Regions from separate parts of the Serratia sp. AR11 genome, predicted to be linked through region 3. Evidence: predicted binding sites of a transcription regulator. Region 3 holds the regulator's gene; each other region holds the start of a gene.

Region 1 (10,267 bases), 1.0 Mb from region 3:
CGTGAAGTATTACTGAGTGGGCCGCGTTATGGCGGCTGAAGGATCCTAACCATTTTGGATCCGCAACCAAAGGAAGAGATCGATGAAAAATACTAAATTTGCACAATCACTGATGGCTGTTGTTTTGGGTTCCGTTCTGGTTAGTGGCAGCGCGCTGGCTGAAGATACTCTGCTCAATAAAGCGTCAAGTGCCGCTGATAGCGCGGGTGCCAAAATCGATAGCTCCATGAAAAAAGTTGACGGCTACATGGATGACAGCGCAACAACGGCTAAAGTTAAAAGTGCGTTGGTCGATGACAAATCCATCGCCAGCTCTGATATCTCGGTGAAAACCGAAAAAGGCACCGTCACCCTGAGTGGTTTTGTCGGCAGCCAGGCGCAGGCCGAGCACGCGGTTGAAGTGGCCGGTAAAGTGGAAGGCGTCAAATCCGTCAGCGACAAGCTGCACGTGAAAGACGAAGGCAAACAGTCGATGAAGGCTTATGCCGGTGATACCGCGACCACCAGCGAACTGAAGGCCAAACTGCTGGCCGATGACATCGTCCCTTCGCGCAACGTGAAAGTAGAAACCACCGACGGTGTGGTGCAGCTTTCCGGTGAAGTGAAAACTCAGGCGCAGTCAGAGCGTGCAGAAAGCATTGCCAAGGCTATCGACGGTGTGAAAAGCGTTAAAAACGACCTGGTCGTTAAGCCATAAATTTTTTAGCAAGCGTAACAACAAGCACCAAATCCTGGGTTAGCCGTGAGGCTAGCCCAGGATGCACCATCAAAAAAAGAAACTGACCGGCAGTCCGGTGGCGCCCGAGAAGGGCACGGATTGCGATGCGTTTTTTCACTATGGTAAGGAGAAGCTTATGTTTCGTTGGGGCATTATCTTTTTAGTCATCGCATTGATTGCTGCAGCATTAGGTTTTGGTTCACTGGCGGGTACCGCCGCCTGGGCTGCAAAAATCGTCTTCGTCGTAGGGATCATTCTGTTCCTGGTCAGCCTGTTTACCGGTCGCCGACGCCCTTAGCTTTATCCTCAAAGTGTAACAAAGCTTAATCTGTTTTCTCGCAGTAGGGAGGTCAGTCATGAACAGCGACATCATCCTCGGACGCTGGAAACAGCTGAAGGGCCGGGTGTGTCAGAGGTTGGCGCAGTGGTCTGACAGCGACTGCATCTGGCTGATGGGCAGCAATGATTGCCTCTCTGGTGTACTGCAAGAGGATTACGGAAGAGAGCAAGACAAGGTATCCTCGGGTAAAACGTCTCACTGAGGATGCAGGGTTGGGATACAGAATACCCATCACGCTCGGCAATATCGAACCGCTGGCGTATAAACCTTACCGGCCCGGTAAAATGGCGCTGGTATGTGAAGGGGGCGGGCAGCGCGGCATTTTCACTGCCGGCGTGCTGGACGAGTTCCAGCGTGCCCGCTTTAATCCTTTTGATCTGATGATCGGCACTTCTGCCGGCGCGCAAAACCTCTCGGCTTTTATTTGTGGCCAGATGGGCTACGCGCGGCGGGTGATCACCCGCTACACCACTTCCGCTGAATTTTTTAACCCATTGCGCTTTGTGCGCGGTGGGCATCTTATCGATCTCGACTGGCTGCTCGATACCACGACCCAACAGCTGCCGCTGGCGATGGACGTTGCGGAAAAAAGCCTGGTTGATGGCCGTGAATTCCTGATGTGCGCCTGCCGCAGTGATGACTTCGAACCGACCTACCTGCCCGCGCAACGCGAGAGCTGGCTACCGGCCATCAAAGCATCCAGCGCCATCCCCGGTTTTTACCGCATGGGTGTGGAGCTGGACGGCGTCAGCTATCAGGATGGTGGCATCAGCGATGCGATCCCGGTTGAAGAAGCCTATCGCCGTGGCGCGGATACCATCGTGGTGATCCGCACCGTGCCGTCGCAGATGTACTACACGCCGCAGTGGATGAAACGCATGGAGCACTGGCTGAGCGAAAGCAGCCTGCAGCAGATGGTGCGCATCCTGCAACACCACGAGCAAAGTTACCACCGCATCCAGCAGTTTATTGAGAAGCCGCCCGGCGAGCTGCGCATCTTCGAGATTTTCCCGCCGAAGCCGTTGGCCAGTAATGCCCTGGGGAGTCGCGTCACGTCGCTCAATCAGGACTATCACCTGGGCCGTAAGTGCGGGCGCTACTTCCTGGCAACCGTCGGTCACTGGCTGGTAGAACAGGACAAACTGGACGGCATGAAGGTGAAAAAGGCGCTGTCGCGTCGTTTGATCCAACCGGAGAACGTCATCATGCCTTCACCGATTATTACCGACATCAGTCACCCGCGCGATCTTGCCAACCCGTCGGAAGCCAAACTGGCGGCGATGGACATTATTTTGCCGGGCGAAGTGCCACCGGGCGAGGGTGGGCTGCTGTGATGCACGACTTCACCGACACCCACTGCCACTTCGATTTCCCGCCGTTCAGCGGTCACGAGAGTGAAAGCCTGGCGTTGGCGGAGCAAGCGGGCGTGCGACGGATTATCGTGCCTACGGTGACCGCCGATCGTTTTGTGCGGGTATTGAAGTTGGCACGCGATTATCCACCGCTGTTTGCTGCCCTGGGGCTACACCCGTTGTATATTGCCGAGCACCATGAGCCGGAGCTGGAACAATTGGCGGGGTTCCTGGCCAGCCGACCGCCTAAGCTGGTGGCGGTGGGGGAGATTGGCCTCGATCTGTATATGGAAAACCCGCAGTTCGAGCGCCAACAGCAGGTGTTAACCGCGCAATTGAAGCTGGCAAAGCAATACGATTTGCCGGTGATCCTGCATTCACGCCGCAGCCATGATCAGTTGGCGGCGATGCTGCGTCGCACCGAAGTACCTCGTCGCGGCGTGGTGCACGGCTTTGCCGGCAGTCTGTCGCAGGCGCAGGCGTTTATCCGCCTGGGATATTACATTGGCGTCGGTGGCACCATCAGCTATGAGCGGGCGCAGAAAACCCGTAATGTCATGGCCCAACTGCCGTTGACGTCGTTGCTGTTGGAAACCGATGCGCCCGACATGCCGCTGGCCGGTTACCAGGGGCAACCGAACCGCCCCGAGCGCGCTGCTGAAGTTTTCGCTGCCCTGTGCCAATTGCGCCCGGAGTCGGAGGAGATGATCGGCGCCCAATTACAGCGAAATACACGAGAGTTATTTTCAGTGTGATGGGGTGTTTTTCGGGGGATTATATTTTCGTTATGGATGCTTTGCCATTCGTTTATTTTGTTTTTAGCGTATTGTAATTGCTTTTCGAATAACAAGTTAATGACAATCAATAAATGAATCGATAACGGGCTAAGTCTTATTTTTCAAACATGACATAATTCACAAAACAAAAGTGGATGCTATGTTTAACTAAGCGCGTCTGTCGTTTTCCATTCATATTTACCCTGTTATATTCAGACAGCAGGGCAGTTAATCTCCAATCATCAGGTATTACAATACACTTAACGCGTTTAAATAAAGGGTGATTCAAAAACACTTATTGGATCAGGCAGTGCCCTACACATGGATTGAGGGAATATTACGTGAAAATATCAAAGTTTATCTTTCCATTAGTCACGGTGGCATTCTTTACCAGCGCCTCTGTTCAGGCTGTTGATCTTACGATCTATCATACCAACGACTTGCACGCCAATGTGCTCCCTTTTAAAGCCCCTTACGTCAGCAAAGAAAAACCAGTGGGGGGATTCGCCAATATTGCCACTATCGTCAAACAGGCCAAAGCCAAAGATGATGCTGTCTTCTTCTTCGATGCCGGGGATTTTTTTACCGGTCCTTATATCAGCACGCTAACGAAGGGTGAGGCTATCATTGATGTGATGAATCAAATGTCGTTTGATGCTGTTTCTATTGGTAATCATGAATTTGATCACGGCGTACCGAATATGATTCAGCAGATGAATAAGGCCACCTTTCCTGTGTTATTGGGTAACCTGTTCTATGAAAATAGCGATAAACCGGTGTGGGATAAGCCCTGGGTTATTTTGGAAAAATCCGGTGTTAAGGTTGGCGTGATTGGTCTGCATGGGAAATTCGCTTTCTACGATACGGTAAATAAAAATATGCGCAAGGGTGTCGAAATGCGCGACGAAGTGGAATACCTGAATAAATATCTTGGGCAGATCCGCGACAAGGTGGACATTACCGTATTGTTAATCCATGAAGGTGTGCCGGCACGGCAATCCAGTTTTGGTGCGACGGACGTGAGTCGGCGGTTAAATAAAGATATAGAGCTGGCAAAGCAGGTACAGGGGCTGGATGTCATTATTACCGGTCATGCTCACGTGGGTACGCCGGAACCCATCAAGGTGAACAATACATTAATTGTTTCCACCGATGCCTATGGCATCGATCTGGGAAAACTGGTGCTGAATATTGACGATAAAAGTAAAAAGATCACCGGCTATAAAGGGCAGCTAATCAATATTTACGCTGGCGATGTTGAACCCGATCGGGCAACGGCGGATAAGATCGCGCTATGGACGGATAAGCTGAAAGAGATCACTCAGCAGAAAATCGGTAAGGCCAGCGCAGAATTGACGCGTTCTTATGGTGAGTCTTCTCCCGTAGGCAATATGGTCGGTGATGCTTTTTTGGCCATGGATCCACGGGCGCAATTCGCCTTCGTCAACAGTGGCGGATTGAGAAGTGAACTGGCTCAGGGGCAAATTAAACTGGGCGATATTATCACCCTGTTCCCTTTCCCGGACGACTTGAGCTACATGGAAATCAACGGCAAACAGCTACGTTCGTTAATGAATCATGCGGCAAATCTGACCAACGGCATCCTGCAAGTCTCGAAGGGCATCGAAATGAAATACGATAGCCGCAAGCCGCTCAATCAGCGCATCGTCTCGTTAACGGTGCAGGGGCAGCCGCTAAAGGATGACGCCTGGTACCCGATTGTGGTGAATTCATTCCTGGCCACGGGTGGGGATGGGTTCAGCGCCTTTACCGAAGGGCGTAACATCAAGACGGTGGCCGGCAGCGGCGCGGCAGAAGCGGTGGTGGACTATATCAAGTCCCAAGCGGAGATCTCCCCCAACGAGCAAAAACGGATTAAGGACGTGGCACTGTAGCCAATTAGGCCGATGAGCCAAGGTCATGCAGAAGGATTAAACCGTGATGTATGTCACGTACTGGTGTTTTCTATTGCGTCTGGTTGTATATATTTGTGACATAAATCGGTGCGGGCGTTGTCCCGCTCCGTATAATCGCACCCCGAAAACACTCATAAGCAACCCTCGCGGGACAACCGGACAGGGATGCATTTCTTTTTTTCGCAACAGGGATACTTTGCATGCAACTCATCATGAGCCTGGTCGGCATGGCGGCGCTGATCGCCATTGCCGTGCTGCTCTCCAGCAACCGCCGCGCGATTAAGTTTCGCACCGTTGGCTGGGCATTCGTTCTTCAGGTCGCCATCGGCGCGCTGGTGCTGTACGTCCCGGTAGGTCGCAGCATTCTCGGCGGCATGTCGGCCGGCGTGGCTAACGTAATCGCCTACGGTAATCAGGGCATTTCATTTATCTTCGGCGGTCTGGTTTCCGACAAGATGTTTGAAGTCTTTGGCGGCGGCGGCTTTGTTTTTGCGCTGCGCGTCCTGCCGGTGATCGTGTTCTTCTCCTCGCTGATTGCGGTGCTTTACTACCTCGGCGTCATGCAACTGGTGATCCGCGTACTGGGCGGCGGCGTGCAAAAATTGTTGGGTACCTCGCGGACAGAATCGCTGTCGGCGACCGCCAATATCTTTGTTGGCCAAACTGAAGCTCCGCTGGTGGTGCGTCCGTATATCGCCACCATGACCCAATCTGAGTTGTTCACCGTGATGTGTGGCGGCCTGGCCTCGGTGGCCGGTTCGGTGCTGGCAGGTTATGCCCAGATGGGCGTACCGCTGGAATACCTGATTGCGGCTTCGTTCATGGCCGCACCGGGTGGCCTGCTGTTTGCCAAGCTGATGGTGCCGGAAACCGAAAAAACCCACGACAGGGACGATGCAACGAAGTTGATCGCGGAAGAAGACCGCCCGGCCAACGTGATTGACGCAGCGGCTTCCGGTGCAGCTTCCGGCATGCAGTTGGCGCTGAACGTGGGCGCAATGCTGCTGGCGTTTATCGCGCTTATCGCCCTGTTGAACGGCATTCTCGGCGGTATTGGCGGCTGGTTCGACTATCCGCAGCTGTCGCTGGAGCTGATCCTCGGTTGGGTGTTCTCACCTATTGCCTTCCTGATCGGCGTGCCATGGCATGAAGCGATGACCGCCGGTTCGTTTATCGGCCAGAAGATCATCGTGAATGAATTTGTTGCCTACATGAACTTTGGTGCTTATTTGCGTCCGGACGACGTGGTGGCGGCAGAGGGGCTGCAGGTGCTGTCGACGCATACCAAGGCGATTATCTCCTTTGCCCTGTGCGGCTTTGCCAACCTGTCATCGGTGGCGATCCTGCTCGGTGGTCTGGGCAGCATGGCACCGAATCGTCGTCACGACATCGCACGTTTCGGTCTGAAAGCCGTGGCGGCGGGGACGCTCTCCAACCTGATGAGCGCGACCATCGCCGGGTTCTTCCTGGCGCTGTAATCCCCGGGCTGTCCTGCATAGGGCAACAGGCTCTATTGCAGGACAGCGCCTATACTTCTAACACGGGCACAGAATGCTGTGCCCGCTATCTTTGCCCGTTTCTTTAGCGAATTTGTGAACGATATCGCGTTATTTTGTGATGGTCTTCACATATAATTCCGGTCTGTTACAGTGTTATTTCATATAGTGTGACTGTGAACGCGAATTGCCCCTGGCGATCGTGTTCAAATAGCTATTACTGACCCTGCGCGATGCGAAGGGTTATGTGCGGTGAGAAGGATCTCAGTTGCCGAAGAGGGAACCCGTTCCCCTGCGCTATCTTCAAGGAACCAAGTCCGCTCGCCAACACCCAGGTTCTCAGTTGGAGAGTTTTATGACCGAATTAACCGCAGCAGCGCAACGTGCGCTGACCTTAATGGATTTGACCACGCTGAACGATGATGACACCGATGAGAAAGTGATCGCGCTGTGTCGTCAGGCGAACAGCCCGGCCGGGCATACCGCGGCCATCTGCATTTACCCGCGCTTTATTCCGGCGGCGCGCAAGGCCCTGCGTGAGCAGGGGACGCCAGACATCCGTATTGCGACCGTCACCAACTTCCCGCATGGCAACGATGATATCGAGATCGCGCTGGCGGAAACGCGTGCGGCTATCGCTTACGGTGCCGATGAAGTGGACGTGGTGTTCCCATACCGCGCACTGATCGCCGGTAATGAGCAGGTCGGTTTTGAGCTGGTGAAACAGTGCAAGCAGGCCTGTCTGGCCGCCAACGTGCTGCTGAAAGTGATCATCGAAACCGGTGAGCTCAAGCAGGCCAATCTGATCCGCAAGGCTTCGGAAATTGCCATCAATGCCGGCGCGGACTTTATCAAGACCTCAACCGGTAAAGTGCCGGTCAACGCGACGCTGGAAAGCGCCGAGCTGATGATGTCGGTGATCCGCGATATGGGCGTCGCCAAGACGGTGGGCTTCAAGCCGGCCGGCGGCGTGCGTACGGCGGAAGATGCACTGCATTACCTGCAACTTGCCGATCGTATTCTGGGTGAAGGCTGGGCCGATGCGCGTCATTTCCGCTTCGGGGCTTCCAGCCTGTTAGCCAGCCTGTTGGCGACGCTGGGCCACGGTGCCGAGCCGTCTGGCAGCGGTTACTGATCGATTCCGTCGGCAAGGCGCGATATGGCGTCTGCCTGCACTCTACATTAGCTAAAACAGGGGGATGCCTTGTTCCTGGCACAAGAAATTATTCGTAAAAAACGTGACGGTCAACCGTTGAGCGAAGCGGAAATCCGCTTTTTCATCAATGGTATCCGTGACAATGTGGTTTCTGAAGGGCAGATCGCGGCGCTGGCGATGACCATTTACTTCCACGATATGACCATGCCGGAGCGCGTGGCGCTCACCATGGCGATGCGTGATTCCGGCACCGTGCTGGACTGGAAAAGCCTGTCGCTGAACGGCCCGCTGGTCGACAAGCATTCTACCGGTGGCGTGGGCGACGTGACTTCGCTGATGCTCGGCCCAATGGTGGCGGCCTGTGGCGGCTACGTGCCGATGATCTCCGGCCGTGGCCTGGGGCATACCGGCGGTACGCTGGACAAGCTGGAAGCGATCCCGGGTTTTAATATTTTCCCGGACGACAATGCCTTCCGTAAGATTATTCAGGACGTGGGCGTGGCGATTATCGGCCAGACCAGCTCGCTGGCACCGGCGGACAAGCGCTTCTACGCGACCCGTGATATTACCGCCACGGTGGATTCTATCCCGCTGATCACCGCCTCAATTCTGGCGAAGAAGCTGGCGGAAGGGCTGGATGCGTTGGTGATGGACGTTAAAGTCGGTTCCGGTGCCTTTATGCCAACCTACGCATTGTCGGCCGATCTGGCACAGGCGATTGTGGGTGTGGCTAACGGCGCAGGCTGCAAAACCACCGCGTTGCTGACTGACATGAACCAGGTGCTGGCTTCCAGCGCCGGTAATGCGGTCGAAGTTCGCGAAGCGGTACGCTTCCTGACCGGTGAATACCGTAACCCACGCCTGCTGGAAGTGACCATGGCACTGTGCGTGGAAATGCTGCTTTCCGGTGGCCTGGCGAAAGATGACGCCGATGCACGTGCCAAACTGCAGGCGGTGCTGGACAATGGTAAAGCGGCTGAAGTGTTTGGTCGCATGGTGGCGGCGCAACAGGGCCCGACCGATTTCGTCGAGCGCTACGACAGCTACCTGCCGGCCGCAACTCTGAGTAAACCGGTTTACGCCGAAAAACAGGGTATCATCAGTGCGATGGATACCCGTGCGCTGGGCATGGCGGTGGTATCGCTGGGCGGCGGCCGTCGTCGCGCGACCGACAATATCGACTACAGCGTCGGCCTGACCGGCATGGCCCGTCTGGGCGATAAAGTCGATACCCAGCAACCGCTGGCGGTGATCCACGCTAACGACGAAGAAAGCTGGCAGCAGGCGGCCGAAGAGGTGCGCAGTGCGATGGTGCTGAGTGACAAAGCGCCGGAAGTGACGCCAGTCGTTTATAAGCGTATCACTGAATAATTAACGAATCAGGAGTGGCAGCGGCGTTTTCGCTGTCGCCCACAGCGTGAGAACACGCAGGAGAGCATGATGAAACGCACATTTATTATGGTATTAGACTCATTCGGTATTGGCGCAAGTGAAGATGCGGCGAAATTTGGCGATCAGGGTTCCGATACTCTGGGCCACATTGCCGAGGTTTGTGCTCGCGGTGAAGCCAACGTGGGCCGTCAGGGCCCGTTGACCCTGCCTAACCTGAGCCGTCTGGGCCTGGGCAAAGCGGCGGAAGAATCCACCGGTACCTTCCCGCAGGGGCTGGACCGTAATGCAGACATCATTGGCGCCTATGCTCACGCCAGCGAACTCTCTTCCGGTAAGGATACGCCTTCAGGCCACTGGGAAATTGCCGGCGTGCCGGTATTGTTCGACTGGGGCTATTTCAGCGATGAGCACAACAGTTTCCCGCAGGAGCTGCTGGACAAGCTGGTTGAGCGCGCCAATCTGCCGGGTTACCTCGGCAACTGCCACTCTTCCGGCACCGTGATCCTCGACCAGTTGGGCGAAGAGCACATGAAAACCGGCAAACCGATTTTCTACACCTCTGCCGACTCGGTCTTCCAGATCGCCTGTCACGAAGAGACCTTCGGCCTGGACCGTCTGTATGAGCTGTGTGAAATCGCCCGTGAAGAACTGACCGAAGGCGGTTATAACATTGGCCGCGTGATCGCGCGCCCGTTCCTGGGCGACAAGCCGGGCAACTTCCAGCGTACCGGTAACCGTCATGACCTGGCAGTAGAGCCACCGGCGCCAACCGTGCTGAAAAAACTGGTGGATGAGAAGGGCGGCGAAGTGGTGTCTATCGGTAAAATCGCCGATATCTACGCTAACGTGGGTATCACCAAAAAGGTCAAGGCGACCGGTATCGATGCGCTGTTCGACGCCACTCTGATCGAAATGGAAAAAGCCGGCGACAACACCATTGTGTTCACCAACTTCGTTGATTTTGACTCCTCTTACGGCCACCGTCGTGACGTTGCCGGCTATGCCGCCGCGCTGGAGCTGTTCGACCGTCGCCTGCCGGAGCTGCTGAAACTGGTTAAAGATGAAGACATCATTATCTTCACCGCTGACCACGGCTGTGACCCAACCTGGCCGGGCACCGA
Region 2 (10,267 bases), 810 kb from region 3:
AATCGGCGAAGAAGTGATCGAAATTAAAGCGGCAGCCCGCGATCCTGGCTCCCGTGCAAAAATTGCAGTGAAAACCAACGACAAACGCATCGACCCGGTCGGCGCTTGCGTAGGTATGCGCGGTGCGCGCGTTCAGGCCGTTTCGAGCGAGCTCGGCGGCGAACGTATCGACATCATCCTGTGGGATGATAACCCTGCGCAGTTCGTCATCAACGCCATGGCGCCGGCAGACGTTGCCTCAATCGTGGTTGATGAAGATAATTGCACTATGGATATCGCCGTTGAAGCCAGCAATCTGGCACAGGCGATCGGCCGTAATGGCCAAAACGTGCGTTTGGCATCCCAGTTGTTAAAACAGCATCGTGACGATGACCGTTGGGAACTGAACGTGATGACGGCGGACGATCTGCAGGCCAAGCACCAGGCCGAAGCTCATGCCGCCATTGATACCTTCACCAAACATCTTGATATTGACGAAGATTTCGCCACCGTACTGGTTGAAGAAGGCTTCTCTACTCTGGAAGAGTTGGCTTACGTGCCAATCAAAGAGCTGCTGGAAATCGACGGTCTGGATGAAGATATGGTTGAAGCGTTGCGCGATCGCGCCAAAGCTGCATTGACCACGCTGGCCCTGGCACAAGAAGAAAGCCTGGGCGACCAAAAACCTGCTGACGATTTGCTCAACCTGCCGGGTCTTGAGCGCAGCATGGCCTTTAAACTGGCCGCGCGTGGGGTTTGTACGCTGGAAGATCTTGCCGAGCAGGGTGTTGACGATCTGGCTGATATTGAAGGGCTTAGCGATGAGCAAGCCGGCGAGCTGATTATGGCCGCACGTAATATCTGTTGGTTTGGCGACAACGCGTAATAAACTGTAGCAGGAAGGAACAGCATGACGACAGATGTAACCGTAAAATCGCTGGCAGCAGAGATTCAGACTCCAGTTGATCGCCTGGTACAGCAGTTTGCTGATGCAGGGATTAACAAGTCTGAGACAGACTCTGTAACCCAACATGAGAAAGAAGCCTTACTGGCGCACCTGAACCGTGAACACGGTAGTGCGCCGGGTAAGCTCACGTTGCAGCGCAAAACGCGCAGCACCTTGAATATTCCGAGCACCGGCGGTAAAAGTAAATCGGTGCAAATCGAGGTCCGCAAGAAACGCACTTATGTAAATCGCGATACGCCAGAAGCCCAACAGGCTGAAGCGGCAGAGCAGGCACAGCGTGAAGCGGAAGAGCAGGCACAGCGCGCAGCAGAAGAGCTGGCGAAACGCGAAGCAGAAGCAAAGCGCGCAGCCGAAGAGCAAGCCAAACGTGAGGCCGCGGAGATTGCTAAGCGTAATTCAGCGGAAAAAGAAAAAGTGACGAATCAACATACCGACGAAATGACCAAGCCAGCTCAGGCAGAAAAAGCACGCCGTGAAGCCGAAGCCGCAGAACTGAAACGTAAAGCGGAAGAGGAAGTACGACGCAAGGTTGAAGAAGACGCCAAACGCGTAGCGGAAGAAGCGCGCCGCATGGCCGAAGAGAAAGGCGAAGAATGGGCTGCTGCCGAGAAAGCCAGCGCAGCGGTTGAAACTGCCGATTATCATGTAACCACTTCCCAGCACGCCCGTGCTGCCGAAGATGAAAACGACGCTAAAGTTGAAGGCGAACGCCGCACCCGCACTCGTGGCGGTAAAGCGACCAAGCAGAAAAAAGGCAACAAACTTTCCGAGTCTAAAGCAGACCGTGAAGAAGCGCGCGCCGTGACCCGTGGTGGTAAAGGCAAGCGTAAGCCAAGTACTCTGCAGCAGGGCTTCAACAAGCCGGCTCAGGTGGTTAACCGTGACGTTGTGATCGGCGAAACCATCACCGTAGCCGAACTGGCTAACAAGATGGCGGTTAAAGGCTCTCAGGTCATCAAAGCGATGATGAAACTGGGCGCAATGGCCACCATCAACCAGGTCATCGACCAGGAAACCGCACAGCTGGTTGCCGAAGAGATGGGCCACAAAGTTATCCTGCGTCGTGAGAACGAGCTGGAAGAAGCGCTGATGAGCGACCGTGATACCGGTGCTGCGGCTGAGCCACGTGCGCCAGTTGTGACCATCATGGGCCACGTTGACCACGGTAAAACTTCTCTGCTGGACTACATCCGCTCCACCAAGGTGGCAGCAGGCGAGGCCGGTGGTATTACCCAGCATATCGGTGCTTACCACGTAGAAACCGACAACGGCATGATCACCTTCCTGGATACTCCAGGCCACGCAGCCTTTACTTCAATGCGTGCTCGTGGTGCTCAGGCGACAGACATCGTTGTTCTGGTGGTTGCTGCCGACGATGGCGTGATGCCGCAAACCATCGAAGCTATCCAGCATGCGAAAGCAGCGCAGGTGCCTTTGGTTGTTGCAGTGAACAAAATTGACAAGCCGGAAGCCGATCCGGACCGCGTTAAGCAGGAACTGTCTCAGTACGGCGTTATGCCGGAAGAGTGGGGCGGCGAAGCACAGTTCGTTCACGTATCTGCGAAAGCCGGTACCGGTATCGACGAACTGTTGAACGCCATCCTGTTGCAGTCCGAAGTTCTCGAACTGAAAGCGGTACGCAGCGGTATGGCCAGCGGTGTGGTTATCGAATCCTTCCTGGATAAAGGTCGTGGTCCGGTTGCTACCGTGTTGGTACAGGAAGGTACGCTGAACAAGGGCGATATCGTTCTGTGTGGCTTCGAATACGGCCGCGTGCGTGCGATGCGTGACGAACTGGGTCGCGAAGTGACCTCTGCAGGTCCTTCTATTCCGGTTGAGATCCTGGGTCTGTCCAGCGTTCCAGCCGCGGGTGATGAAGCGACTGTGGTGCGTGACGAGAAGAAAGCGCGTGAAGTTGCGCTGTACCGTCAAGGCAAGTTCCGCGAAGTTAAACTGGCGCGTCAGCAGAAATCCAAACTGGAAAACATGTTTGCGAACATGACCGACGGTGAAGTTTCTGAACTGAACATCGTACTGAAATCCGACGTACAGGGTTCTTGTGAAGCGATTTGCGAATCACTTCTGAAACTCTCTACCGACGAAGTGAAAGTGAAGATTGTTGGCTCTGGCGTAGGTGGTATCACCGAAACCGACGCCACGCTGGCAGCGGCTTCCAACGCCATCATCCTGGGCTTCAACGTTCGTGCCGACGCTTCAGCGCGCCGCGTGATTGAAGCAGAAAGCCTGGATCTGCGTTATTACTCCGTGATCTATAACCTGATCGACGAAGTGAAGCAGGCGATGAGCGGTATGTTGGCGCCTGAGTACAAGCAGCAGATTATCGGCCTGGCCGCAGTTCGTGACGTGTTCAAATCACCTAAATTCGGCGCCATTGCAGGTTGTATGGTTACCGAAGGGAACATCAAGCGTCACAACCCAATCCGCGTTCTGCGCGACAACGTGGTTATCTATGAAGGCGAGCTGGAATCCCTGCGCCGCTTCAAAGATGACGTCAACGAAGTCCGTAACGGCATGGAATGTGGTATCGGCGTTAAGAACTACAACGACGTGCGCGTCGGCGACATGATCGAAGTATTCGAAATCATCGAGATCCAACGCACCATCGCTTAACGCTAGCACATCTGCTTAAGTCTGTTCTGGGGGGCCTTGTGCCCCCCGATTTGTCTGGAGAATCCATAATGGCAAAAGAATTCAGCCGCGGTCAGCGCGTGGCACAAGAGATGCAAAAAGAGATTGCTATCATTCTGCAGCGTGAAGTCAAAGATCCGCGTGTCGGCATGGCTACCGTTTCTGGTGTAGAAGTTTCTCGTGATTTGGCCTATGCCAAAGTTTACGTCACCTTCCTGAACGTATTGACCGAAAACGCCGATCCGAATCTGGTGCCTAACGGCATCAAAGCTCTGGAAGATGCTTCCGGCTACATCCGCACGCTGCTGGGTAAAGCCATGCGCCTGCGCGTAGTACCTGAGCTGACCTTCGCTTACGACAACTCCCTGGTTGAAGGCATGCGCATGTCCAACCTGGTGACCAACGTAGTGAAGAATGACGCCGAACGCCGTTCCGCATCAGGCGATGACGAGGAGGCTTAATGAGTCGCCCTCGTCGCCGCGGCCGTGATATCCACGGTGTCCTGTTGCTGGACAAACCGCAGGGCCTGTCATCCAACGACGCCCTGCAAAAAGTAAAGCGCCTCTATAACGCCAATCGCGCGGGTCATACCGGCGCGCTCGACCCGCTGGCGACCGGCATGCTGCCAATTTGCCTCGGTGAGGCGACCAAGTTTTCACAGTTCCTGCTCGACTCCGACAAACGTTATCGCGTGATTGCCCGACTGGGTCAGCGTACCGATACCTCGGATGCCGACGGCCAAATTGTGCAGGAGCGGCCGGTGAGCTTCACCCAGGCGCAACTCGATGCGGCGCTGGACAGCTTCCGTGGCGATATCAAGCAGGTGCCTTCGATGTACTCGGCGCTGAAATACCAGGGCAAGAAACTCTATGAGTATGCTCGCCAGGGTATCGAAGTGCCGCGTGAAGCACGCAGCATTACCGTTTATGAACTGCAGTTTATTCGCTGGGAAGGGGATGAACTGGAGCTGGAAATTCACTGCTCAAAAGGCACTTACATCCGCACCATCACCGATGACCTCGGCGAGCTGCTGGGATGTGGCGCGCACGTGATCTACCTGCGTCGTCTGCAGGTGGCGACCTACCCGACCGAGCGCATGGTCACGCTGGAGCAGTTGAACGAATTGCTGGAGCAGGCTCATCGGCAGGAAATCGCCCCGGCCGAGCTGCTCGATCCGTTGTTGATGCCGATGGACAGCCCGGTGGAGAACTACCCGGAAGTGAATTTGCTGCCAGTGGTAGCGGGTTACGTTAAGCAAGGGCAACCGGTTCAGGTTGCCGGTGCACCGGCCTCGGGCATGGTCCGTATCACCGAAGGTGAAGAGCGTAAATTTATCGGCGTCGGTGATATTGCCGATGACGGTCGTGTGGCGCCGCGCCGCCTGGTAGTTGAATATTTCGACTAAGGGTAGAAAACGCACTGCCTTGCGATCGCACTGCGCTAAGGGTAGAATGGCGCAGCTTATGCATTGGGTTGCTGAATTAGAGATCGGCGCCTGTATTTATTATCTATAATCTGGAGTAAGACAATGTCTCTAAGTGTTGAAGCTAAAGCTAAAATCGTAGCTGATTTCGGTCGTGGTACTAACGACAGCGGTTCTTCCGAAGTTCAGGTTGCCCTGTTGACTGCGCAGATCAACCATCTGCAAGGCCACTTCTCAGAGCACAAAAAAGATCACCACAGCCGTCGTGGTCTGCTGCGTATGGTTTCTCAGCGTCGTAAGCTGCTGGACTACCTGAAGCGTAAAGATGTAGCACGTTACACCAGCCTGATCGAGCGTCTGGGTCTGCGTCGCTAATCAAGCGAGTTTCAGTGGAAAGGGGCCTATTTTGGCCCCTTTCTTCTAGGAAGCATAAGCAAATCAGGTTAATGTATTACTGATGTTTCCAAACAGGATCTTCCGTTACAGAGGTTCGCGCGGCTAATGAGAGGCTTTGTCTCAGGCTTGAGATAAGGATTGTCATTAGTCGCGAGGATGTAGTGAGAAGGCAAACCGAGTCACTGGCGTGTCGAGTCGACAATACGATTGCGCGCCTAATCTAAGGATATAATTTTGCTGACACCGATCATTCGCAAATTCCAGTATGGCCAGCATACCCTCACTATTGAGACCGGTATGATGGCTCGTCAGGCCACTGCCGCCGTTATGGTAAGCATGGATGACACCGCAGTATTCGTTACCGTAGTTGGCCAGAAAAAAGCCAAACCAGGCCAGAGCTTCTTCCCACTGACGGTTAACTATCAGGAGCGTACCTACGCTGCTGGTCGTATCCCGGGTAGCTTCTTCCGTCGTGAAGGCCGTCCGAGCGAAGGTGAAACCCTGACCTCCCGTCTGATTGACCGTCCGATCCGTCCACTGTTCCCGGACAGCTTCCTGAACGAAGTTCAGGTGATCGCGACCGTTGTTTCCCTTAACCCGCAGGTTAACCCGGACATCGTTGCGATGATCGGTGCCTCTGCCGCCCTGAGCCTGTCCGGTATTCCGTTCAATGGCCCAATCGGTTCTGCGCGCGTGGGTTACATCAACAATCAATACGTATTGAACCCAACCAGCGACGAGCTGAAAGAAAGCAGCCTGGATCTGGTAGTTGCCGGTACCGCTGGCGCAGTACTGATGGTTGAATCCGAAGCTGACGTTCTGAGCGAAGATCAGATGCTGGGCGCGGTGGTGTTTGGCCACGAGCAACAGCAAATCGTTATCGAAAACATTAATTCCCTGGTTGCCGAAGCCGGCAAAGCCAAGTGGGACTGGCAGGCACCTGCAGTCAACGAAGCGCTGCACGCGCGCGTTGCAGAACTGGCAGAAGGCCGCCTGGGCGACGCTTATCACATCACCGAAAAACAAGAGCGTTACGCTCAGGTTGATGCGATCAAGAGCAGCGTTGTTGAAACCCTGCTGGCACAGGACGAAACCCTGGACGTGTCTGAAATTCAGGACATCCTGGGTAGCGTTGAGAAAAACGTCGTTCGTAGCCGTGTGCTGCGTGGCGAGCCGCGTATCGACGGCCGTGAAAAAGACATGATCCGTGGTCTGGACGTGCGCACCGGCGTTCTGCCGCGTACCCACGGTTCCGCACTGTTCACCCGTGGTGAGACTCAGGCACTGGTTACCGCAACGCTGGGCACCGCCCGTGACGCGCAGAACCTGGATGAGCTGATGGGCGAAAAGACCGACAGCTTCCTGTTCCACTACAACTTCCCTCCGTACTCCGTTGGTGAGACCGGGATGGTAGGTTCACCAAAACGTCGTGAAATTGGTCACGGTCGCCTGGCGAAACGTGGCGTATTGGCTATGATGCCTAAACCAGAAGATTTCCCGTACACGGTGCGTGTGGTTTCTGAAATCACCGAATCCAACGGTTCTTCTTCAATGGCTTCCGTCTGCGGTGCTTCTCTGGCACTGATGGATGCAGGTGTGCCAATCAAGGCCGCCGTTGCCGGTATCGCAATGGGCCTGGTGAAAGAACAAGACAACTTTGTTGTTCTGTCCGACATTCTGGGTGACGAAGATCACCTGGGCGACATGGACTTCAAAGTAGCCGGTAGCCGTGACGGTATTACCGCGCTGCAGATGGACATTAAAATTGAAGGCATCACCCGCGAAATCATGCAGGTTGCTCTGAACCAGGCCAAGGGCGCGCGTCTGCACATCCTGGGCGTGATGGAACAGGCTATCAGCACCCCGCGTGGCGATATCTCTCAGTTTGCACCACGTATTCACACTATCCGCATCAACCCGGACAAGATCAAAGACGTGATTGGTAAAGGCGGTTCTGTCATCCGTGCGCTGACTGAAGAGACCGGCACTACCATTGAAATCGAAGATGATGGTACAGTTAAAATTGCTGCTACCGACGGTGAGAAAGCGAAATTCGCTATCCGCCGCATCGAAGAGATCACTGCCGAGATCGAAGTGGGCCGTATTTACCAGGGTAAAGTTACCCGTATCGTTGATTTCGGCGCATTCGTGGCGATCGGCGGCGGTAAAGAAGGTCTGGTGCACATCTCTCAAATCGCTGACAAGCGCGTTGAGAAAGTGACCGACTATCTGCAGATGGGTCAGGAAGTACCGGTTAAGGTACTGGAAGTTGACCGTCAGGGCCGTGTGCGTCTGAGCATCAAAGAAGCGACCGCACCAGAAGCAGGTTCACCTGCGCCTGAAGCAGAATAATTGTATAGATAGATTTACAGCTCCCGACCATGGGGTTGGGAGCTGTTCATATAACGCGGGCAGGATGCCTGCGTATTTGCAAACGGATGAAAGGATGTTCATCCAATGTTTGTCTTCGGGAGTGGGAAATGAAGCCTTTCTTGCGCTGGTGTTACGTTGCGACAGCACTCATGCTGGCAGGATGCAGCAACCATGATTGGCGTAAAGACGAAGTTTTGGCGATCCCGTTGCAGCCAACTCTGCAGCAGGAAGTGATCCTGGCGCGCATGGAACAAATACTTGCCAGCCGGGCACTGACGGACGATGAGCGTGCGCAGCTTTTATATGAGCGCGGTGTACTGTATGATAGCCTCGGGCTACGTGCACTGGCGCGCAATGATTTCTCGCAAGCGCTGGCGATACGTCCTGATATGCCAGAAGTTTTCAACTACCTGGGCATTTACTTAACGCAGGCAGGCAATTTTGATGCTGCCTATGAAGCGTTTGATTCTGTACTAGAGCTTGATCCAACTTACAATTACGCGCGTTTAAACCGGGGCATCGCTCTTTATTATGGCGGCCGCTTCCCGTTGGCGCAGGATGATCTGCAGGCGTTTTATCAAGACGACCCAAACGATCCCTTCCGTTCGTTGTGGCTGTATCTTGTGGAAAGAGAAATCGATCCCAAGAAGGCTGACGTAGCGCTCCAGCAGCGTTATGACAAGGCGAACCGAGGGCAATGGGGATGGAATATTGTCGAATTCTACCTGGGCAACATCAGTGAAAAAACGCTGATGGAAAGGCTCAAGGCAGATGCAACGGATAACACTTCGCTCGCTGAGCATCTCAGTGAAACTGACTTCTATTTAGGTAAGCATTACCTAAGTCTGGGGGACAAGGACACCGCTTCGGCGCTGTTCAAACTGACGGTTGCTAACAACGTTCATAATTTCGTTGAGCACCGCTATGCATTGTTGGAATTGGCGCTGTTGGGCCAAGAACAAGACGACCTATCGGAATCGGACCAGCAATAGCTGACGAACAACTATCAGCCTGATATACATTGGTTTTTTGCCAAAGTTATCGTCTTAACGGGCGAGGGCTTTTTTGTTCGTTTTATAATCTAATTTGAGCCGGTTCACACTTTTCAATGAAAATGACTGAAAATTTTCTCGACGAGTTATGTAGACTGGCTGCCATTATTAATGAGGCACGTGTACATGACTACTGAGCTTGAAACCTCTTTTGCTGACCTGGGGCTGTCTGCTCCGATCATTTCTGCCCTGACCGATCTGGGCTACGAAAAACCTTCACCGATCCAGGCTGAGTGTATTCCTCACCTGTTGAACGGCCGTGATGTGCTGGGCATGGCACAGACCGGTAGCGGCAAAACTGCGGCGTTCTCGCTGCCACTGCTGCACAACCTTGACGCTTCCCTGAAAGCACCTCAGATCCTGGTGCTGGCACCGACCCGCGAACTGGCGGTTCAGGTTGCTGAAGCGATGACCGATTTCTCCAAACACATGCATGGCGTTAACGTCGTGGCCCTGTACGGCGGCCAGCGTTATGACGTGCAGCTGCGCGCTCTGCGTCAGGGCCCGCAAATCGTAGTAGGGACTCCAGGCCGTCTGCTGGACCACCTGAAGCGTGGCACCCTGAACCTCTCTAACCTGAGCGGTCTGGTGCTGGATGAAGCCGACGAAATGCTGCGTATGGGCTTTATCGAAGACGTAGAAACCATCATGGCAGAGATCCCGGCTGAACATCAGACCGCGCTGTTCTCTGCAACCATGCCGGAAGCTATCCGTCGCATTACCCGCCGCTTTATGAAAGAGCCGCAGGAAGTGCGCATTCAATCGAGCGTGACTACCCGTCCAGACATCAGCCAGAGCTACTGGACTGTGCAGGGCATGCGTAAAAACGAAGCCCTGGTACGTTTCCTGGAAGCTGAAGATTTTGATGCGGCGATTATCTTCGTTCGTACCAAAAACGCGACCCTGGAAGTGGCCGAAGCGCTGGAGCGCAGTGGTTACAGCAGCGCGGCACTGAACGGTGACATGAACCAGGCCCTGCGTGAGCAGACCCTGGAGCGTCTGAAAGATGGTCGTCTGGATATCCTGATCGCGACCGACGTTGCTGCCCGTGGCCTGGACGTTGAGCGTATCAGCCTGGTTGTGAACTACGACATCCCTATGGATTCCGAATCTTACGTTCACCGTATCGGCCGTACTGGCCGTGCTGGTCGTGCCGGCCGTGCGCTGCTGTTCGTAGAAAACCGCGAACGCCGCCTGCTGCGTAACATCGAACGCACCATGAAGCTGACCATTCCAGAAGTTGAACTGCCAAATGTAGAACTGCTGGGTGAGCGTCGTCTGGCCAAGTTCGCAGCTAAAGTACAGCAACAGCTGGAAAGCAGCGATCTGGACATGTACCGTGGCCTGCTGGCTAAACTGCAGCCGGGCGAAGAAGAGCTGGAAATGGAAACGCTGGCCGCAGCACTGCTGAAAATGGCACAGGGCGAA
Region 3 (10,267 bases):
GTGGTCGACGGCGTGATTACCATGGACGCCGTCAGTTGCCTGCCCGGCCTGACCGCAATGATTGGCGATTTTCCCTGGGTACAATGCGGCGAAGGCGATCCCGAGTTCCGTGCCTCTTCAGTCACCATCGACAACCATCAGGCGGCGAGGGCCGGCGTGCGTTATTTAGCTGCACGGGGTCGACGACGTATTGCCCTGATCAACAGCGACATGCGCTATCTCTACTCGCAGCAGCGAGAGCAAGGTTATCGACAGGCGCTGGCCGAAGCCGGATTCGACTATTGTCAGGTGGAATACGTCGAGGGGTTGGAATATGCCGCCGGTGCGTTGGCCATGGCTCGCCTGCTGGATGCCGGGCCGCGACCGGATGCGGTATTCACCATCTCCGACGTGATCGCCGGTGGGGCGATGAGCACCCTGCACCAACAGGGATTGCGCATTCCCGAAGATGTCGCGGTAATGGGCTTTGACGGCGTGCCATTCGGGGCCGTCACCACGCCACCGCTGACCACCGTCGAACAACCGATGCACCAGTTCGGCGTGCGCAGCGTGCAGTTGCTGCTGGAAAAAATCAAAAATCCGCAACAACCACCGCGCAATGAAGTGCTTGAGTGGCGGCTGGTTGAGCGTGGCTCAGCCTGATTACAAGCTCAATTCCCCACGCAAAAACGTGTGCGCATAGCCGCCAATCAAGGTGCGATCGCCCTTCAGCTCACAGAACAACTCGCCGCCGCGCGCCGAAATCTGCCGGGCGTGCAGCTGATGGCGACCAAGACGTGCGCTCCAGTAGGGCATCAGCGTGCAGTGTGCGGAGCCGGTCACCGGGTCTTCGCCGCCGTCGAGGGTAAAATAGCGCGAGACAAAATCCACCGCCTCACCCGGAGCGCTGACAATCACTGCCCGGCCGACCAGGGCAATCAGTGCCGGGATATCCGGCTGTAATGCCCTGACCTGCGCTTCGTTTTCCAATACCACCAACAGCGCATTGGCCTGCCACACTTCCTGCGGATTAGCCCCCAGCAGCGCCGCCAACCCTTCAGGCTCCACAACCTTCTGCGGCGGCCGGGACGGGAAATCCAGGACCAGGCGTTCGCCATCTTCGGCGTCGCGTTTAACGTACAGGTCGCCGCTCGCCGAGCGGAAACGAATATCCTGCAGCGCCGGGTTCACCACGCTGAACATCACGTGTGCCGCCGCCAGCGTGCCATGACCGCACAAATCGACTTCTCGCTGGGGAGTAAACCAACGGATGGCCGACATATCGCCATCGTCCCAGACAAAGCTGGTTTCCGGCAGGCTCAGTTCATTGGCGATAGCCTGCATCTCCGCAACCGACAACGGCTGCTTCAGCAGGCAGACGCCGGCCGGATTGCCCCGAAACCCTTTACCGGTGAAGGCCGCAATATGGAAGTAATTTTCTGCCATTCGCAATTCCTTAATGCCAGATGAGTAACACACAGGCCGCGGTGAGCAACCCCATAGAAACGTTAAAAATGATCCAGGCCTTTTTGCTGCGCAGCAGTCGGCCAATCACCGTGCCAAATCCCAACCAAATCACGCCGGCAATGATGTTCACCACGAATATGCCCAGTGAGATCGCCAGAATCGAGGCGTTGTATTGAGCACCCGCCAGGCTGAAGCTGGCCACCGCCCCCAGCGCCATCAGCCAGGCTTTGGGATTAAGGAACTGTAGCAGCCACCCCTGGTAGAGCCGTATCGGTTTGGGCGGTGCCACGTCGGTTTCCAGCTTTTCATAAGCGGCTGTAGCCACTTTCCATGCCAGCCACAGCAGATACAGGCTACCGAGAATTTTCAGCACCAGATGCAGCGCCGGATAAACCAGAATCAGGCTGCCGACGCCGAACGCCACCAGCAGCAAAATGCTTTGCATGCCGAGCATGATGCCAATCATCAGCAACAGTGAACGCATAAAGCCAAAGTTGGCACCGGAAGTGGTCAGTAACATATTGTTGGGGCCAGGTGTGATCGCGGCAACCCACAGAAAACCTAACATCGAAAGAAATAAACTCGCATCCATCAGGCGGGCGCTCCTCACCCAGGTCATTTTTTGCAGTATTATTGTTAACTCAGGCTAGTGAAGCTAACAGCGCACTAATCATCCCACAATAGTTGCCAATAAGAATTTTACTCAGGTTATGCATGAATCCTTTCGCCCTTTGACCGGGGCCAGTAATCCGCACCTGCAAACGCTGCTGCCACGGCTGGTGCGTCGCCGCGTGCAGTTGAAACCCCACTGGCAACGGCTGGAACTGCCCGACGGCGACTTTGTCGATCTCGCCTGGAGCGAAGATCCGGCTCAGGCCAGCGGCAAGCCGCGAGTGGTGCTGTTCCACGGCCTGGAAGGCAACTTCTACAGCCCCTATGCCCATGGCCAACTCAATGCCTGGCGTGAAAAGGGCTGGCTCGGGGTGGTAATGCATTTTCGCGGTTGCAGCGGTGTGCCGAACCGCAAGCAGCGTATCTACCATTCTGGTGAAACGGAAGATGCGCGCTTCTTCCTCCAGTGGCTGCGTGCTACCTACGGAGAAGCCCCCACCGCTGCCGTTGGCGTTTCGCTCGGCGGCAACATGCTGGCCTGTTATCTGGCACAACAGGGCGCCGACAGCCTGCTGCAGGCGGCGGTGGTGGTTTCTGCGCCACTGATGCTGGAACCCTGTTCGTGGCGGATGGACCAAGGCTTCTCGCGGGTCTATCAGCACTACCTGCTCGGGCAGTTGAAACAAAACGCCACCCGCAAACTGCTGCACTATCCTGATACGCTGCCGCTCAAACTGCCGCAGCTCAAGGCATTGCGTCGGATCCGCGACTTTGATGATGCCATTACCTCGCGCATCCATGGCTTTAGCGACGCCACCGATTATTACCGCCGTTGCAGCGCCCTGCCGTTGTTACCGTCGATCCAAACGCCGCTGTTGATCATCCATGCCAAGGACGATCCTTTTATGACCGACGAAGTGATCCCCGAAACCGCCACGCTGCCGCACAATATTGAATATCAATTGACCGAGTTTGGCGGTCACGTCGGTTTTGTCGGCGGCACATTGAAAAAACCCCATATGTGGCTGGAATACCGTATTCCATCCTGGCTTGCCCCTTACCTGGAAACAACCAAGTGATCATCCCCTGGAAAGAACTGGAAACCGAGACCCTCAATAGCCTGATCGAGTCCTTTGTGCTGCGCGAAGGTACCGACTACGGCGAGCATGAACGTTCGCTGGAACAGAAAGTGGAAGACGTGCGCCGCCAGCTGAAAAACGGCGAGGTGCTGCTGGTGTGGTCAGAACTGCATGAGACCATCAACATCATGCCGCGCGGGCAGTTCCGCGCCGGACAAGAAGAAATTTAGTGCTTATCGGTTCTATGACTGACGGAAAAAATCAGGTAACAATGAGGGATTGCAAACCAACGCGCAGTATTTTGCCCTAGGCGAAAGGGTGTCAAACAGACCAATAATGATATCTGACACCGGCGCATTAAACACGGAGTGACCCATCACCATGTCCGCCAAACATCCCGTTATCGCAGTGACCGGCTCCAGCGGTGCCGGCACCACCACCACCAGCGTGGCGTTCCGTAAAATCTTTCAGCAGTTGAACATCCGCGCCGCGGAGCTGGAAGGCGACAGTTTCCATCGCTATACCCGGCCGGAAATGGACGCGGCGATCCGCAAAGCGCGCGATCTTGGCCGTCATATCAGCTATTTCGGCCCCGAGGCCAACGACTTTGGCCTGCTGCAACAAAGCTTTAGCGAGTACGGCACCAACGGCACCGGCCGTTCACGCAAGTATCTGCACACCTACGATGAAGCGGTACCCTATAACCAGGTTCCCGGTACCTTTACCCCGTGGGAAGCCTTACCGGCACCGACCGACGTGCTGTTTTATGAAGGGCTGCACGGCGGCGTAGTGACCGAGCACAACGACGTGGCCAAGCATGTCGATTTGCTGGTCGGCGTGGTGCCTATCGTTAACCTGGAATGGATCCAAAAGTTAATCCGCGATACCGGCGAGCGCGGCCACTCTCGTGAAGCGGTGATGGATTCGGTGGTACGTTCGATGGAAGACTACATCAACTACATCACGCCGCAGTTTTCCCGCACCCATATCAACTTCCAGCGGGTGCCGACGGTAGATACCTCCAACCCGTTCGCCGCCAAGGCGATCCCCTCGCTGGACGAGAGCTTTGTGGTGATCCACTTCCGCGGCCTGGATCAGATCGATTTCCCTTATCTGCTGGCGATGCTGCAGGGTTCTTTTATCTCGCATATCAATACGCTGGTGGTGCCGGGCGGCAAAATGGGGCTGGCGATGGAGTTGATTATGGCGCCGCTGGTGCAGCAACTGCTGGAAGGCAAAAAAATCGAATAGCTTACCGGAGCGCGGCAACAAGCCGCGCTCCTTTATCCGTCAGGACACTGCGCGGATCTCAAAGCTGTGGGTCACGCTGGCAGCCTTGCTCAGCATCAATGACACCGAACAGTATTTCTCGGCGGAAAGATTCACCGCGCGCTCGACAATTTTGTCACTTAAATCTTTACCGGTGACGATGAAATGCAGGTTGATATGGGTAAACAGTCGTGGCGCCTCCTCACGCCGCTCGGAGGTTAATTTCACCTCGCAGTCGCGCACATCGTTACGTCCTTTTTGCAGGATCGACACCACATCTATCGCGCTGCAACCTCCCACCGACATCAGTACCATTTCCATTGGGCTGGGGGCTTTATCCCCGGCGTTGCCGTCCATCAGCACCTGATGGCCAGACGCGGATTCACCCAGAAACGTCAACCCTTCCACCCACTTAACTCTTGCCTGCATACTGGTCACTCCGGTTAATTTCTTAAAATCAGACTACGCTTTCGCATAGAAACTGGCAACGGAACCTGATGCTAATCATGCTGAAGCGAGACAACACAAGACACCCGCCTCACTCTGTGCTACAAACAGAGCCGCAATAAATCTTTCCGGGACACTGATTTCAGGGAAACTCCCAGGGAAAGGCTCCTTTACCGGTATGTTAACAGAATGTAGCTTGCAGCTCTCCCGGCAAGTTAATATGCTAGGGCGACAGCGTATATTTATGACACGCCTCAAAACCTGCTGACAGCCACCATTAAAAGAACGGCGACAGCACGTTTTACAGGGAACTCTGACCCCTGTGACACAAGGCAGCGATAACAACAGAGGATAACAGCGAATGGTTCTCGGCAAACCGCAAACAGACCCTACTCTCGAATGGTTCCTGTCTCATTGCCATATCCACAAATATCCATCCAAAAGTACGCTGATTCACCAAGGTGAAAAGGCTGAAACGCTTTACTACATCGTCAAAGGCTCCGTCGCGGTGCTGATTAAGGATGAAGAGGGTAAAGAGATGATCCTGTCCTACCTTAACCAGGGGGATTTCATCGGCGAGCTTGGATTATTTGAAGAAGGTCAGGAGCGTAGCGCCTGGGTTAGGGCGAAAACCGCCTGTGAAGTGGCTGAAATTTCCTATAAGAAATTCCGCCAGTTGATTCAGGTTAACCCGGACATCCTGATGCGCCTGTCAGCTCAGATGGCAAACCGTCTGCAGATCACATCTGAGAAAGTGGGTAACCTTGCTTTCCTGGACGTTACGGGCCGCATCGCGCAAACCCTGCTGAACCTGGCGAAACAGCCTGATGCCATGACCCACCCGGATGGTATGCAGATTAAAATTACCCGCCAGGAAATTGGCCAGATCGTCGGTTGCTCACGTGAAACCGTGGGTCGTATTCTGAAAATGCTGGAAGATCAAAACCTGATCTCCGCCCACGGCAAAACTATTGTCGTTTACGGCACGCGTTAATCACTGAAAAAACGGCGCGATGATTCGCGCCGTTTTTTTATGCCCCGAGTCATCATGTGGCGCCGACTGATCTACCACCCGGAAGTTAATTACGCACTGCGGCAAACGCTGGTGCTTTGCCTGCCGGTACTGTTTGGCTTGCTGATAGGCCAACTGCAATATGGCCTGCTATTTTCCCTGGTTCCCGCCTGCTGTAACATCGCCGGGCTGGACACGCCTCACAAACGTTTTTTCAAACGCCTGATCGTCGGCGGTTCACTGTTCGCACTCAGCAGTTTGTTACTGCAGCAAGCCCTGTTATGGCAGTTGCCGCTGCCGATACTGATGCTCGGCCTGGCGCTGCTGCTCGGCGTCAGCGGTGAAATCAGCCCGTTACACGCCCGTCTGCTGCCCGCTGCGCTGGTTGCCGCCATCTTCTCCCTCAGCATGGCCGGTTCAGTACCGCTTTGGCATGCGCCGCTGTTATATGTGGTCGGCACCGCCTGGTACGGGCTGTTCACCTGGTTCTGGTTCAAACTGTGGAAAGAGCAGCCGATGCGCGAGTCGCTCAATCAGCTCTATCTGGAGTTGGCGGACTACTTCGAGGCCAAATACTCACTGCTGACCCAGCATACCGATCCACAGACCGCGTTACCGCCGTTGTTGGTTCGTCAGCAAAAGGTGATGGATCTGATTACTCTGCTGTATCAGCAGCTAAACTTTCTGCCGCACGCCAGTAACCTCGAGCAAAAACGTCTGCAACGAACCTTTCAGGTCGCGCTGGATTTGCAGGAACACATCACCGTCAGCCTGCACCTGCCGGAAGAAGTACAAAAGCTGGTGGAACAGAGCCAGGCCGAAGCGATTATCCGCCGCAACGCACAGGTGATTGCCGGCCGGCTACGCACGGTGGCGCACGATATTCTCTATCACCAGCATTCGCAGCGCTTCAATATGGGCAATGAACTGGCAGCATTGGAAAAAGTAGCGGCACAGCACCCGGATAATCCGGTGGGTCAGTTCTGCTACTACCACTTCAGTCGCATCGCCCGTCTGCTGCGTACTCAGCATCCACTCTATCGGCGTGACCTGATGGCCAATCAAAACCGCCTGCCGTTTTGGCCGGCGCTGGTCAGTTATCTGTCGTTCAAATCCAATGCCCTGCGTAATGCGGCACGATTAGGCGTCACGCTGGCGGCAGGCAGCAGCCTGGGGATGATTTTCAACCTGCCGAAACCCTACTGGATCCTGCTCACCATCATGCTGGTGAGCCAGAACGGCTACAACGCCACCCGGGTGCGCATCCAACACCGTGCGCTCGGTACTTTGGCCGGGCTGGTGATCGCCGCCGGTCTGCTGCAATTACAACTGCCCGAGGCCGAAACCCTGAGCGTGATGCTGGTGATTACGCTGCTGGCCTATATGGTGTCACGTAAAAATTACGGATTGGCGGTGATTGGTTTTACGGTGACGGCGGTCTATACCCTGCAATTACTGGCGCTGAACGGCACGAATTTCCTGGTACCGCGTCTGATCGACACCCTGATTGGCTGCGTACTGGTGTTCGGCAGTACCATTTGGCTGTGGCCACAGTGGCAAAGCGGGCTGCTGCGCAAGAATGCCCATCAGGCGCTGGAGAACGATCAGCAGGCGTTACGTTTGTTGCTGGAAGAGCAAGAGCCGGATCCCACTGCACTGGCCTACGCACGCATGCAGGTCAATCAGGCGCACAACGCGTTATTCACCTCACTGAATCAGGCGATGCAGGAACCGGGGTTTGAATCGAACTATCTGGCGGATATGCGCCTGTGGGTGACGCACAGCCAGTTTATTGTCGAGCATCTGAATGCGATGACTATCCTGGCGCGCGAGCACTATATGCTGACGCCAAAACTGGCGGAGGAGTATCTGCAATCTTGCGAGATCGCGCTGCAGAGCTGCCAGCAACGGCTGGAGTACGACGGGCCGAGCAGTGGCAACAGCATTATGCAGCCGCCGGATTTGCACCCAGATATGCCGGTGACCGAAATGGAGCGCCACCTGCGGCGTATTCTTTCACACTTGAGCGTGATGCATACCATCTCGTCATTGGCCTGGAGCCAACGCCCACACCACGGCATCTGGCTGAAACGCAAACTGCGCGATCAATAAGGGCGCCGTCTGGCGCCCTTGTCATCAATGCAACGCATTACGCGTTAATCACGTCCTGCACCGTCAACTCAAACAGCGCCATACCCTGGTCGATGTCCTGGGTCTCCACCACCAGCGAAGGGGCAAAGCGGATCACATTTGGCCCGGCATTGAGGATCATCAGCCCACGAGCAGCAGCTGCGGTCAGGAAATCGCGCGCCTTACCCTGGTATTGCGGCGTTAACTCAGCACCAATCAGCAGGCCCATGCCGCGAATATCGCTGAAAATACCGTACTTATCGCCAATTTTCTTTAACGCCTGCACGTATAGCCCATGACGCAACTCAATGCCGCTCAGCACTTCCGGCGTATTGATCACGTCCAGCGCCGCTTCCGCCACCGCACAGGCCAGCGGATTGCCGCCGTAAGTGGTGCCGTGGGTACCGACCTGCATCACCGAGGCAATCTCTTCGGTGGTCAGCATGGCGCTGACCGGGAAACCGCCGCCAAGCGCTTTGGCCGTGGTGAGAATGTCCGGCGTTACGCCATAGTGCATATAGGCAAACAGTTTGCCGCTGCGCCCCATGCCGCTTTGTACTTCGTCGAATACCAGCAGTGCCTGGTGTTTGTCGCACAGTTCACGCACGCCCTTGAGGAATTCGGCATTAACCGGAGTAATGCCCCCTTCGCCCTGGATTGGCTCCATCACCACCGCACAGGTATGGTCGTCCATCACTGCTTTCACCGCCGCCAGATCGTTGAACGGCACGTGCACAATGTCGGCCGGTTTTGGCCCAAAACCATCAGAATACTTGGCCTGCCCGCCCACCGAGACGGTGAATAAGGTGCGGCCATGGAAAGCGTTATAAAACGCGATGATTTTGGTTTTATACGGGCTGTGGCGGGTAATGGCGTAATGCCGAGCCAGCTTGAAGGCCGCTTCGTTAGCCTCTGCGCCGGAGTTGGCGAAAAACACCCGGTCGGCAAAGGTGGCGTTGATCAACTTGGTGGCCAGCCGCAGCGCCGGCTCGTTAGTAAAAACGTTGCTGGTATGCCACAGGGTTTCGCCCTGCTGTTTCAGCGCCTCGACCAAGGCCGGGTGACAGTGCCCTAACGCCGTCACCGCAATGCCGCCAGAGAAATCAATGTACTCTTTCCCTTGGCTGTCCCACACGCGGCTGCCTTTTCCCCTGACCGGAACAAACTGCGCGGGTGCATAAACAGGCAGGATAACCTGATCAAAGGTACTGCGGCTAACTGCGGATTTTTCGGTCATTATGTGGCCCACCCTGAATGTGACTCAGTTTTTTGGTTGCGATTGAGTGAAAATATAATCACAAAATATGCATAAAAAACCAATAAAGGGCAAACGCAAATCGTCTTCGCGGTTAAAAAAAACCTAACCGACTAACTTTTAAGGAAATTATCCAACAGCTGGTGGCCCTGCTCGCTAAGGATGCTCTCCGGGTGGAACTGCACCCCTTCCAGCGCCAGTTGGCGGTGGCGGATCCCCATAATCTCATCGCGTACGCCGTCGCGCTCGCTCCAGGCCGTCACTTCAAAACAGTCCGGCAAAGTAGCGGCTTCAAGCACCAGCGAGTGGTAGCGGGTGACGGTCAGCGGGTTGTTCAGTCCGTGAAAAACGCCACTGTCGAGATGGCGGATCGCCGAGGTCTTGCCGTGCATCACCTCGCGGGCACGCACGACCTTGGCGCCAAAAGCCTGCCCCAGTGCCTGGTGCCCCAGGCAAACACCGAGGATCGGCAGCCTGCCGGCAAAATGCCTAATGGCCGCCAGCGAGATACCGGCTTCGTTCGGGGTGCAAGGGCCAGGAGAGATCACCAAATGCTGCGGGGCCAGCCTTTCTATATCAGCCAGTTGCAGTTCGTCGTTACGCTTCACCAGCACTTCGGCACCTAATTGGCAGAAGTACTGGTAAAGGTTATAGGTAAAAGAATCGTAGTTATCGATTAGCAGCAGCATGATATGGACGAGTTGGAAAATCAGAATAGCCTATTAACGCACAGCCGATATCAGGCCACCAGCATTGATTATACTTTGCTACCATTAGCCAACCGGTCGGGATTAGGCGCCGGCACGGTTGATACGCCGATCGCATCAAAACAGCCACTCGCAGCCGTACCTTCAAACGCCTCAATGATACGCAACAACATCGTCGGCTGGCCGCTAAACACCGTCATCCAGATACTGAAAAAACCAGTTTCTTTTGCTAAAACCGCCGTTAAACGTAATACAGCAGTATTGCCTGGGTTATTTAGCACATCGCTCAGCGCTTCCTGTGCTGTTCCCC

What was found. Region 3 encodes CRP, which controls carbon source genes, mostly activating them, when cyclic AMP is high. Its sites were predicted from a motif close to ATGTGANNNNNNTCACAT; they were not measured.
Region 1: a site for CRP is predicted at 6,715-6,732, ahead of deoC (deoxyribose-phosphate aldolase). Genes of this name have one in related genera too.
Region 2: a site for CRP is predicted at 8,872-8,889, ahead of yrbN (protein YrbN). Genes of this name have one in related genera too.

Annotation. Positions count from the first base shown of each region.
Region 1 is NZ_CM150739.1:622,241-632,507, forward strand. Features, by position in the region: gene osmY (molecular chaperone OsmY) at 83-697, shown strand; gene ACSOSI_RS02950 (DUF1328 domain-containing protein) at 855-1,016, shown strand; gene ACSOSI_RS02955 (CsbD family protein) at 1,075-1,260, shown strand; gene ACSOSI_RS02960 (patatin-like phospholipase family protein) at 1,271-2,392, shown strand; gene ACSOSI_RS02965 (TatD family hydrolase) at 2,392-3,165, shown strand; gene ACSOSI_RS02970 (bifunctional metallophosphatase/5'-nucleotidase) at 3,534-5,081, shown strand; gene ACSOSI_RS02975 (NupC/NupG family nucleoside CNT transporter) at 5,303-6,580, shown strand; gene deoC (deoxyribose-phosphate aldolase) at 6,954-7,733, shown strand; gene deoA (thymidine phosphorylase) at 7,803-9,125, shown strand; gene deoB (phosphopentomutase) at 9,195-10,267, shown strand, end outside.
Region 2 is NZ_CM150739.1:413,931-424,197, forward strand. Features, by position in the region: gene nusA (transcription termination factor NusA) at 1-865, shown strand, start outside; gene infB (translation initiation factor IF-2) at 890-3,577, shown strand; gene rbfA (30S ribosome-binding factor RbfA) at 3,646-4,056, shown strand; gene truB (tRNA pseudouridine(55) synthase TruB) at 4,056-5,000, shown strand; gene rpsO (30S ribosomal protein S15) at 5,124-5,393, shown strand; gene pnp (polyribonucleotide nucleotidyltransferase) at 5,649-7,766, shown strand; gene nlpI (lipoprotein NlpI) at 7,895-8,779, shown strand; gene yrbN (protein YrbN) at 8,902-8,976, shown strand; gene ACSOSI_RS01980 (DEAD/DEAH family ATP-dependent RNA helicase) at 8,966-10,267, shown strand, end outside.
Region 3 is NZ_CM150739.1:5,096,625-5,106,891, forward strand. Features, by position in the region: gene ACSOSI_RS24115 (LacI family DNA-binding transcriptional regulator) at 1-642, shown strand, start outside; gene ACSOSI_RS24120 (PhzF family phenazine biosynthesis protein) at 643-1,425, opposite strand; gene ACSOSI_RS24125 (LysE family translocator) at 1,436-2,038, opposite strand; gene ACSOSI_RS24130 (hydrolase) at 2,157-3,137, shown strand; gene ACSOSI_RS24135 (YheU family protein) at 3,134-3,367, shown strand; gene ACSOSI_RS24140 (phosphoribulokinase) at 3,519-4,388, shown strand; gene ACSOSI_RS24145 (OsmC family protein) at 4,428-4,835, opposite strand; gene crp (cAMP-activated global transcriptional regulator CRP) at 5,215-5,847, shown strand; gene ACSOSI_RS24155 (YccS/YhfK family putative transporter) at 5,902-7,977, shown strand; gene argD (bifunctional acetylornithine/succinyldiaminopimelate transaminase) at 8,015-9,232, opposite strand; gene ACSOSI_RS24165 (aminodeoxychorismate synthase component II) at 9,364-9,939, opposite strand; gene ACSOSI_RS24170 (HNH endonuclease) at 10,008-10,267, opposite strand, start outside.